3 regions of the Variovorax sp. EBFNA2 genome follow, and region 3 is predicted to be linked to each of the others. Evidence: predicted binding sites of a transcription regulator. Region 3 holds the regulator's gene; each other region holds the start of a gene.
What was found. Region 3 encodes LexA, which represses DNA repair genes until DNA is damaged. Its sites were predicted from a motif close to ACTGTATNNNNATACAGT; they were not measured.

Region 1 (3,272 bases), 2.6 Mb from region 3:
TGGATGGTCGACAGGATCAGGTAGTCCTCGTCGAGCAGCGGCGGGCCGGGCCGGTCGCTCGTGGCTTCGGGCGGATCGAGCGTGAGCTCGGTGAGGAAGCGTTCGCGCGAGCCATAGCCGCCCGCCAGCCGCGCCAGCTGCTCGACGTCGGCGCGCCGCACGCCCGAGGTGTCTTCGTACAGCCGCTCCAGGTGCGGCTGGTACCACTGCATCGCGACCTCCACGTCGGCCGGCCACTTCAGCGACGGTTCGCGCAAGGCGGCATAGGCCTGGGCGAAGTCGGCCCACTGTTCACGCGCGGCGGACGGCGGCACGAAGTCGCGCACGGCCGCGGCCGGGTCGGCCGCCTGGTCCATCGCGTCGAGCAGGCGCGTGCCCGTGGCCGGGCCCACGCCGGGAATGAGCTGCGTGACGCGAAAGCCCGCCATGCGTCCGCGCGGGTTCTGTGCGAAACGCAGCACGGCGAGCAGGTCCTTCACGTGCGAGGCCTCGAGGAACTTGAGCCCGCCGAACTTCACGAACGGGATGTTGCGCCGCGCCAGCTCCAGTTCGAGCGCCGCGCTGTGCGACGAGGTGCGAAACAGCACCGCCTGCGACTTCAGCGCGAGCCCGCCCTCGCGGTGCGCCAGGACCTTGTCGGCCACCCAGCGCGCCTGCCCGGCCTCGTCGGGCACGAGCACCAGCACCGGCTTGCCGGCCGAGGGCTTGTCGGTCCACAGCGTCTTGGCGTGTCGCTCGGCGGCCTGCGCGATGACGCGGTTCGACACGTCGAGGATCGGCTGCGTCGAGCGGTAGTTGCGCTCCAGCGTGACGATGCGCGCCTCTTGCGAGAACTGCGAGGGAAAGTCGAGGATGTTGCGCACCGTGGCGCCGCGGAACGAGTAGATCGACTGCGCGTCGTCGCCCACCACCGTCACGCCGCGCCCGTCGGGCTTCATGGCCCGCAGGATCGCGGCCTGCAGCAGGTTGGTGTCCTGGTACTCGTCGACCAGCACATGGTCGAAGCGCGCGCCGACGTGCGCAGCCAGCGCGGGCTCGGCGACCATTTCGGCCCAGTAGAGCAGCAGGTCGTCGTAGTCGAGCACGTTCTGCTGCTGCTTGGCCTCGACGTAGGCGCCGAAGAGCGTCTTGAGCTGGGACTCCCACTCGGCGCACCAGGGAAAGCTGTCTTTCAGCACCTCGGCCAGCGGCGCGCGCGTGTTCACGCAACGCGAGTAGATCGACAGGCAGGTGCCCTTGCGCGGAAAACGGTTGACCGTGGACGACAGGCCCAACTCGTGCCGCACCAGCCCCATGAGGTCTTCGGCGTCGCCGCGGTCGTGGATGGTGAAGTTTTCGTCGAGCCCGATCTGCGCGGCGTACTCGCGCAGCAGCCGCGCGCCGATGCCGTGGAAGGTGCCGGCCCACGGCAGCGCGGGCGGGCGCTCCGACTTCAGGCCCAGCACGCGCGCCAGCACCTGGCCCGCGCGGCGCTCCATTTCCTGCGCGGCGCGGCGCGAGAAGGTGAGCAGCAGCAGCCGCTGCGGATCGACCCCGCCCGCGATCAGGTGCGCCACCCGGTGCGCCAGCGTGCTGGTCTTGCCCGAGCCCGCGCCGGCGATCACGAGCAGCGGCCGGTGGTCTTCGCCGAGCGCGGCGCCCACGCCGTGCTCGACCGCCGCGCGCTGGTCGTCGTTGAGCGCGGCGAGCGCCGCGGCCAGGCGCTCGGCTTGCGTCTTGGGTGCTGTGGAAACAATGGGGGGCGCAGCGGTCTGCATGGGCACGACTTTACTGTATGTCCGTCCAGTCCGAGTGCCTTGCCGCCCAATGGCCAATGACATAATCGCGCCTCGCTGCAACCGGAGACTCCCCATGGAAACCGCCCCGTCTCGGCAGCTTTCAACTCCCTTGCGACGCCGCGCATGATGTACTGACGCCGGGTCCGCGGGAATTGAAAGCGCCCCTCCCTCGCCCATCGTTCAGTCATTCCCGGGAGTGAGCCCATGCTCAATATCTTTACGCTCGCCAACGGCCGCCTCGTCCAGGAAGAGATCGAGTCGCTCGAAGAGCTCTCCAAGTTCCAGCCGATCTGGGTCGACCTCGAGTCGCCCACGCTCGAAGAAAAGCGCTGGATCAAGCAGTACTACGGCCTCTCCATTCCCGAAGACGCGATGGACGAGGACATCGAGGAATCCGCCCGCTTCTACGAGGAAGACAACGGCGAGCTGCACATCCGCTCCGACTTCCTGATCGACGACGACGAAGACCCGCGCACCGTGCGCGTCGCCTTCATCCTCAACCAGCACAACACCGACCTGCGCAGCCGCGGCGTGCTGTTCTCGATCCACGACGAAGACGTGCCCGTGTTCCGCCTGCTGCGCATGCGCGCACGCCGCGCACCGGGGCTGATCGAAGACGCGAAGGAAGTGATGCTCAAGCTCTTCGACGCCGACGCCGAATACTCGGCCGACACGCTGGAGAACATCTACGACGAGCTCGAAGTCGCCGGCAAGAAGGTGCTCTCGGGCAACGTCAGCGACGAGCTGGCCGGCGAGGTGCTGGGCGCCATCGCGCGGCAGGAAGACTTGAACGGCCGCATCCGCCGCAACGTGATGGACACACGCCGCGCCGTGAGCTTCATGATGCGCAGCAAGATGCTCAACGCCGAGCAATTTGAAGAAGCGCGCCAGATCCTGCGCGACATCGAATCGCTGGACAACCACACGGCCTTCCTCTTCGACAAGATCAACTTCCTGATGGATGCGACCGTCGGTTTCATCAACATCAACCAGAACAAGACCATCAAGATCTTCTCGGTGGCCAGCGTCGCGCTGCTGCCACCCACGTTGATCGCGAGCATCTACGGCATGAACTTCAAGTACATGCCCGAGCTCGACTGGCAGGTCGGCTACCCGTACGCGCTGGCGCTGATGGCAGCGAGCGCGCTGGTGCCGATGTGGTACTTCCGCCGGCGCGGCTGGCTCAAGTAACGCCGCGCATCGGGTGCTAGAGTGACTGCCGGCAGGCAGCTGCTTTGGAGAGCCCCGTGCGCAGACTTCGTTTCCTCACCAACCGCCACCGCGCGCCGTCGACGAACACCGCGCTCGGCCTGTTGCTGGCCTTCAATGCCGGCGCCGTCAATGCGGGCGGCTTCCTCGTGCTGCACATGTACACCTCGCACATGACCGGCTTCGCCTCGCAGCTGGCGGACGGCATGGTGCTGGGCAACCTCACGCTGCTGTTGAACGCGATGGGCGCGATCCTGGCGTTCGTGAGCGGCGCCGCGGTCTGCG
Region 2 (3,272 bases), 390 kb from region 3:
CGTGATGCCGATGTAGCGCACGCGGCCCTTGTCTTTCCAGCCGCGCAGCGTGGCGAGGTGGGCGCGCCAGTCGACGAGGTTGTGCACCTGCATCAGGTCGATCTGCTGCGTGCGCAACCGCGCGAACGACTGCTCCATCTGCGCGATGCCGGCGTCGCGGCCCGAGGTCCAGACCTTGGTGGCGAGGAAGGGCCTGGTGCGTGGCTTCGCTGCGGCCAGCAGTTCGCCGGTGGTTTCCTCGGAGCGGCCGTACATCGGCGAGCTGTCGATCACCGTGCCGCCGGCAGCGAAGAGCGCCTCGAGCACACCGGGCAGGCGCTGGTACCCGTCGGTGCCGGAGCGCTGGTCGAAGCCGATCCAGGTGCCGCAGCCGACGACCGGCAGGGCTTCCTTCGTGGAGGGAATGGGGCGGGTGGTCATCTGCATCGCGGGCCTGCTCGGTTGCTGCTGGGCGAAGGAGGGGAGCACGACGCCCGCGCACAGGGCCGCGCCGAGCCGCAGCAGCTGCGCGCGTGTCAGGGCAGGAAGGCGGGGCTCGTTCGTGGTGGGCATGGGCGTCGTCACGAACGAAATTCTGCGCCCGCGAGGCCCGCGAGCGGAAGCCCTCAGCGCAGGTAGCGCCCGTCGGCCTTGAGCATCGACAGCTCGGAGAAGGTCAGCCCGCGGTGTTCGCCGGGCCGGTACGACACGGCGATGCCGCCGAGGTCGAGCGTCTTGAACGACTCCAGGCCCTTCTGCAGCGACTCGGGCGTGGGGTTCGCGCCCGCGCGCTTCAGGCCTTCGACCATGACCTTGGCAGTGACGTAGCCCTCCAGGCTCGCGTAGCTGAACTCGGTCGCACCGATCTTCTTCATCGCCGCCTGGTACTCGGCGATGACGGGCATCGCGCTGTTCCAGGGGTAGGGCACGACCTGCGAGATGACCACGCCGGCCGCGTCCTTCTTGATGTCCTGGAAGAGCTTCTGCCCGTTCAGGAAAGAGAACGAATAGAACGCCGTCTCGCCGCCGGCTGCGCGGTAGGCCGAGATGAACTTGGCCGCCACGTCGTTGGTGGCCGACAGCACCACGGCCTTGGGCTTGAGCCTGGCCAGCTCCGCGGCGCGTTCGGCCGCATCGGAGCCGTCGTTCTTGATGGCCACGCTGCCGACCATCTTGTCGCCGCGTTCGGCAATGAACTTCTGCGTGCTCTCCATCGCCGAGCGCGCGCCGGGGTTGTCGTTGTGCGCGAAGGCGATGCGCGACAGGCCGATCGTGAAGAGGTGGTTCACGATGCGGCTGTATTCCTCGTCGAAGCTGATGCGCACCGGAAAGCCGTATTCGCTGAACTTCACCACCGGGCCCGCGCCCGTGTACGGGCCGACGACGGGAATCTTTAGCTCGTTGGCCGCCTTCAGCGCGCCGACCGCCGACGAGGTGCCGATGGGCATCAGCACGCCGACGGCGCCGTCGCGCGCGAAGGCCTTGACGTTCTCTGCGCCCTTGGCGGGGTCGTAGGCGTCGTCGAGCTGGCGCAGCTCGACCGGCCGGCCGTTGATGCCGCCGCTGGCGTTCAGCGCGGTGAACATGGCGCGGATACCCACGAGCGGCTCGGTCGACAGCGACGCGAGCGGGCCGGTCTGCACGTAGGTCTGGCCGATCAGCAGCGGCTTGGCGGTCTGCGCCTGCGCGGCGGGAGCCACCGTGAAGGCGAGGGCGGCGAAGGCCGAAGCCAGCAATTGAATCTTTTTGTGGATCATGGTCACAAATTGTTAACAAACAGATCTTAAGGCGCTGGCCTTCGCAGGTAAATCGTTCTCTGGTTGCGACCTGGGAAATGCTGTATAAAAATACAGTTAACAGTTGCAATCATGGGCCTCCCTTTCCTCGACTCCTTTTCCACCGCCGCCGGCCGCGGCGTCTGGCATGCCGACGAACTCGGCCTGGCCGACGCGCAGGTCGTGGCCACCGGCCATGGCGCGCTCGACGCCGAGCTGCCCGGCGGCGGCTGGCCGGTCGGGGCGATGACGGAGCTGTTGCAAAGCGCGCCCGAAGCGCATGTGTGGCGGCTGCTGCTGCCCGCGCTGGCGCAGGCGGTGCAGGCGCGCGGCGGGCCGGTGGTGCTGGTCGGCGCCCCTTATGAACCCTGCGGCGCTGCGCTCGCCGCGCAGGGCCTGCCGGTGGAAGCGCTGATGTGGGTCAAGAGCGACGCGCCCGCCGCGCGGCTCTGGGCCTGCGAGCAGGCGCTGCGTTGCGCCGAGGTCGCGGCCGTTGTCGCGTGGCTGCCGCAAGCCCGCGTGGGCGAACTGCGGCGGCTGCAGCTCGCGGCCGCGCAGCACGAGGTGCTGCTCTTCGTGTGCCGGCCCGAAGCGGCGGCGCAGGGCGCGTCGCCTGCGCGGCTTCGCCTGCAGGTCGAAAGCTGCGAAGCCGATGCATCGCAGATCAAATTGCGCATCCTCAAGCGCCGCGGTCCGCCTTTGGCCGCGCCGGTGATGCTGCCGGCGCGCAACGAGCGCATGGCCGCGTTGCTGGCCGCCGCCCGGCTGCGCCGCAAGCTGCGGCTGCAACAGCAGGGCACCGTGCCTGTCGGCGACTCGGCAACGACCGCGACCGTGGTGCACATCGACGCGTGGAAAGGAGGCCCCCATGCACTGGATCGCATTGCGGTGGTCGCCTGAAGCCGACGCGCCCGACGCACCGCAGCTGCCCCCGCCTGAGGCGCTGGGCTGGTGGGCGCTGGAATACACACCGCACGTGGCCTGGCAGGACGAAGCGCTCATGCTCGAAGTCTCGGCCTGCGAGCGTTTGTGGGGCGGCCGTCTGCAGCTGATGCGCCAGCTGGTCGCCGCCAATCCCGCGCCCGACGTGCGCATGCTCGGCGCGCAGGGCGCCACGAGCCTGATCGCGCTCGCGCGGCTGCGCCTGTTCGAGCGCAACGAGGACCGCCCCAAGGACATGCCGGCCGGCCTGCCCCTCGACACGCTCACCGCCGCCCGCCCGCACCTCGACCTGCTCGCGCGCCTCGGTTGCCGCACCTGGGGCGAGGTGGCCGCCTTGCCGCGCGGCGGCCTCACGCGGCGCTTCGGCACCGAGCTGCGCACAGCGCTCGACACGGCCTGGGGCCTGCGTCCCGAGGGCCACGACTGGCTCACGCTGCCCGACGTGTTCGAGCAGAAGCTCGAACTGCCCGCGCTCGCCGAGACCGCGCCGGAACTCATGTGGTCGGCCAACCGCCTGCTCTCGGCGCTGCAGATCTGGCTGCGCGCCCGCCAGCGCGGCGCGCGTGCGCTCGAGCT
Region 3 (3,272 bases):
GGCGGTTCTGTGCCACCTGGAAGCCGTCGGAACGCGCCTTGGCGCAGCTGGCCTCGCGGCCCCAGATCACGACCTGCATGCCGAAGGCCTGCCCGTAGCGCGCCACCAGCTGGCCGATGCGCCCGTAGCCCCAGATGCACAGCGTCTTGCCCTTGAGCACCGAGCCCATGCCGAAATTCGGCGGCATCGAGGCCGACTTGAGGCCCGACTGCTGCCAGGCCCCGTGCTTGAGGTTGCTGATGTACTGCGGCAGGCGACGCATGGCCGCCATGATCAGCGCCCAGGTGAGCTCGGCAGGTGCCTGCGGCGAACCCGAGCCTTCGGCCACCGCCACGCCGCGCTCGGTGCAGGCCGTGACGTCGATGTGGCCGCCGACGCGGCCGGTCTGGGAAATCAGCTTGAGCTTGGGCAGCTTCTCGATCAGTTGGCGGGATATCTGGCTGCGCTCGCGGATGAGCACGATGACGTCCGCATCCTTGAGGCGAACCGACAGTTGGCCGATGCCCTTGACCGTGTTGGTGTAGACCTTGGCGGCATAGGCGTCCAGTTTGGCGGCGCACTGCAGCTTGCGCACGGCGTCCTGGTAATCGTCGAGGATCACAATGTTCATGGCATGCCATTGTGCCTCGCAGCATTGGCAGGTCGCACGTGTGAACGTTTGGATACCCGGTGCCCGATGGCGCCCGGGAGGCTTGTTTCAGGCCGTTGTCGGTGAATCCGCCGTGCTCATGGGGTGTGCGCAGGTCGCGCAGGCACAGCGGGTTCGTTCGCACTTTCTCAGTGCAGGTGGCTGGGGCGGTGCGTGCCGCTCCCGGTTTCCGCGGCTTCCAGTGCCGCGAGCCGCTCGAGCTCGGCGCACACGTCGGCCATGCGGCCGGAAATCACGACCCGGTTGGCGCAGCCGCGCTGCGTGCCTTGGCGGTCGACCACGCGGACCACACGCAGCGGGCGGGCGGGTGTGGCTGCAGTGGATGGCGATGTTGCTGGCGCAGGGCTGCCCGCGGTGCGTGCCGTGCAGGCCGGGCGGATGGCCACGTAGCGCAAACCAGCGGCAGCGTCGCTGCTGTCACCGCGTGACGGGCGGCGGGCGGGCATCCAGCGGGTGGCCAGCGATTGCAGGGGCGACCAAAGGTCGGCGATGGCAAGGAGGGCGATTCCCATGTGAACTCCAAAAAAGTATGAGGTTGAACACAGGCAGGATTTCTTGAATCGGCCGCAACAGGGTGATGGCGACTTCGCGCCATACGCCCGCCACCTGTCGCGGCCGGATGAGGTGCTGCTGCGTGTGGGCAGCAAGCCCAGGACCTACATCAGCATGGTGTTGCGGATGAGGCCGACCGCGAGGCCTTCGATTTCGAAGGGCTCGCCGGGTTGGACGAAGATGGTCGGGTAGTCGGGGTTCTCGGCGTGCAGCTCGATCACCTGCTTGTTGCGCTTGAGGCGCTTCACGGTGACTTCTTCGCCGAGACGGGCCACCACGATCTGGCCGTTGCGCGCTTCCTTGGTGGCCTGCACGGCGAGCAGGTCGCCGTCCATGATGCCGGCGTCGCGCATCGACATGCCGCGCACCTTGAGCAGGTAGTCGGGCTGGCGCTGGAACAGCGTGTTCTCGACGTAATAGGTCTGGTCGACATGCTCTTGCGCAAGGATGGGCGAACCCGCCGCCACGCGACCGATGAGCGGCAGCGCGAGCTGGGCCATGCCGGGCAGCGAGAGCGAGAACTGGTTGCCTTCGCGGTGGCGCGTTTCGTGGAGCGAACGCAGCGCATCGCCCTTGAGGCGGATGCCGCGCGAGGTGCCGCTGACGAGTTCGATGACACCCTTGCGGGCCAGGGCCTGCAGGTGCTCTTCGGCGGCATTGGCCGACTTGAAGCCCAGCTCATTGGCGATTTCGGCGCGCGTCGGCGGCGCACCGGTGCGTGCGATGGCGGCCTGGATCAGGTCCAGGATCTGCTGCTGGCGGGCGGTAAGCTTCACTGCGAACTGCATAGTGGTTTCCTTGCGGCACTGGCTAGATATCCAGTACCTGTATTTTTAACCAGTTTTCAAAAGTTGACAAGCCATGACTCATTCCTCTTTGTCCGAGACGCGCCGCGTGGTGGTGCTGGGCACCGGCGGCACCATTGCCGGCAAGGCCGCCACCAGCGGCGACAACATCGGCTATACAGCGGGGCAGGTGGGTGTGGCGGACCTGCTGGGCGGCATCGAGGCGCCGGCCGACGTGACGCTGGTCGCGGAGCAGGTGGCGCAGCTCGACAGCAAGGACATGGACGCCGACACCTGGCGCCAACTGGCCGCGCGCTGCGCACACTGGCTGGCGCAGCCTGACTTGGCGGGCATCGTGGTCACGCACGGCACCGACACGCTGGAGGAAACCGCCTTCTTCCTGCACGCCGTGCTGGCGCCGGCCAAGCCCGTCGTGCTGACCTGCGCGATGCGTCCGGCAACGGCCCTGTCGCCGGATGGTCCGCAGAACGTGCGCGACGCGCTCGTGGTGGCTTCGACACGGGGCGCGCAGGGCGTGACAGTGGTGTGCGCGGGCACGATCCACAGCGGCCTCGATGTGCAGAAGGTGCACACCTATCGCCTCGATGCCTTCGCGTCGGGCGATGCGGGGCCGGTCGGCTATGTGGAAGAGGGCGAGGTGCGGCGTGTTCGCGCGTGGCCGCAGGGAGCGTCGCTCGACGCTTCAAGGTTGGAGGCGGTGTCGAAACCGTGGCCCCGCGTCGAGATCGTCGTGAGCCACGCGGGCGCAAGCGGTGCGATCGTCGAGGCGCTCCTGCTTCCGTCGGTTGAACCCTTGCGCGGGCTGGTCGTGGCAGCAACCGGCAACGGCACGGTGCACCACGCCCTGGAAGCCGCGGCGCTGAAGGCGCAAGCCGCCGGCGCCGCGGTGCTGCGCGCCACGCGCTGCGCGAACGGACGCATCCTGCCGAAACCCGGTGACGGGCTGCGGGATGCAGGCGCACTCACGCCGGTGAAGGCGCGGGTCGCGCTGGTGCTGGAACTCTTGGGAGTGGCCGCCCTGCCAGAGTCGGAAGGCGGATAGGAGAGCGGCTGACGGGGCAGCCGCTGCTGAAAATCAGCTGTTCAGTGCGGCCAGGGCGCGCTGCGTGATCTCGTCGACCGTGCCCACGCCCTGGATGGCGCGGTACTTCGGCGCGGCGGCCGGATCGGCCTTGGCCCAGGTCGAGTAGTACTCGACCAGCGGACGGGTCTGCTGGCTATACACGTCGAGCCGCTTGCGCACGGTCTCTTCCTTGTCGTCTTCG

Region 1: the regulator LexA is predicted to act here: its motif matches at 1,770-1,787, upstream of RZE79_RS02245 (ATP-dependent helicase).
Region 2: the regulator LexA is predicted to act here: its motif matches at 1,816-1,833, upstream of imuA (translesion DNA synthesis-associated protein ImuA).

The regions. Positions count from the first base shown of each region.
Region 1 is NZ_CP138496.1:487,973-491,244, reverse strand. It holds gene RZE79_RS02245 (ATP-dependent helicase) at 1-1,757, opposite strand, end outside; gene corA (magnesium/cobalt transporter CorA) at 1,983-2,969, shown strand; gene RZE79_RS02235 (YoaK family protein) at 3,026-3,272, shown strand, end outside.
Region 2 is NZ_CP138496.1:2,698,658-2,701,929, forward strand. It holds gene RZE79_RS12570 (aldo/keto reductase) at 1-552, opposite strand, end outside; gene RZE79_RS12575 (ABC transporter substrate-binding protein) at 606-1,736, opposite strand; gene imuA (translesion DNA synthesis-associated protein ImuA) at 1,848-2,654, shown strand; gene RZE79_RS12585 (DNA polymerase Y family protein) at 2,623-3,272, shown strand, end outside.
Region 3 is NZ_CP138496.1:3,089,466-3,092,737, forward strand. It holds gene RZE79_RS14440 (D-2-hydroxyacid dehydrogenase family protein) at 1-610, opposite strand, end outside; gene RZE79_RS14445 (hypothetical protein) at 778-1,161, opposite strand; gene lexA (transcriptional repressor LexA) at 1,306-1,989, opposite strand; gene RZE79_RS14455 (asparaginase) at 2,063-3,049, shown strand; gene adk (adenylate kinase) at 3,083-3,272, opposite strand, start outside.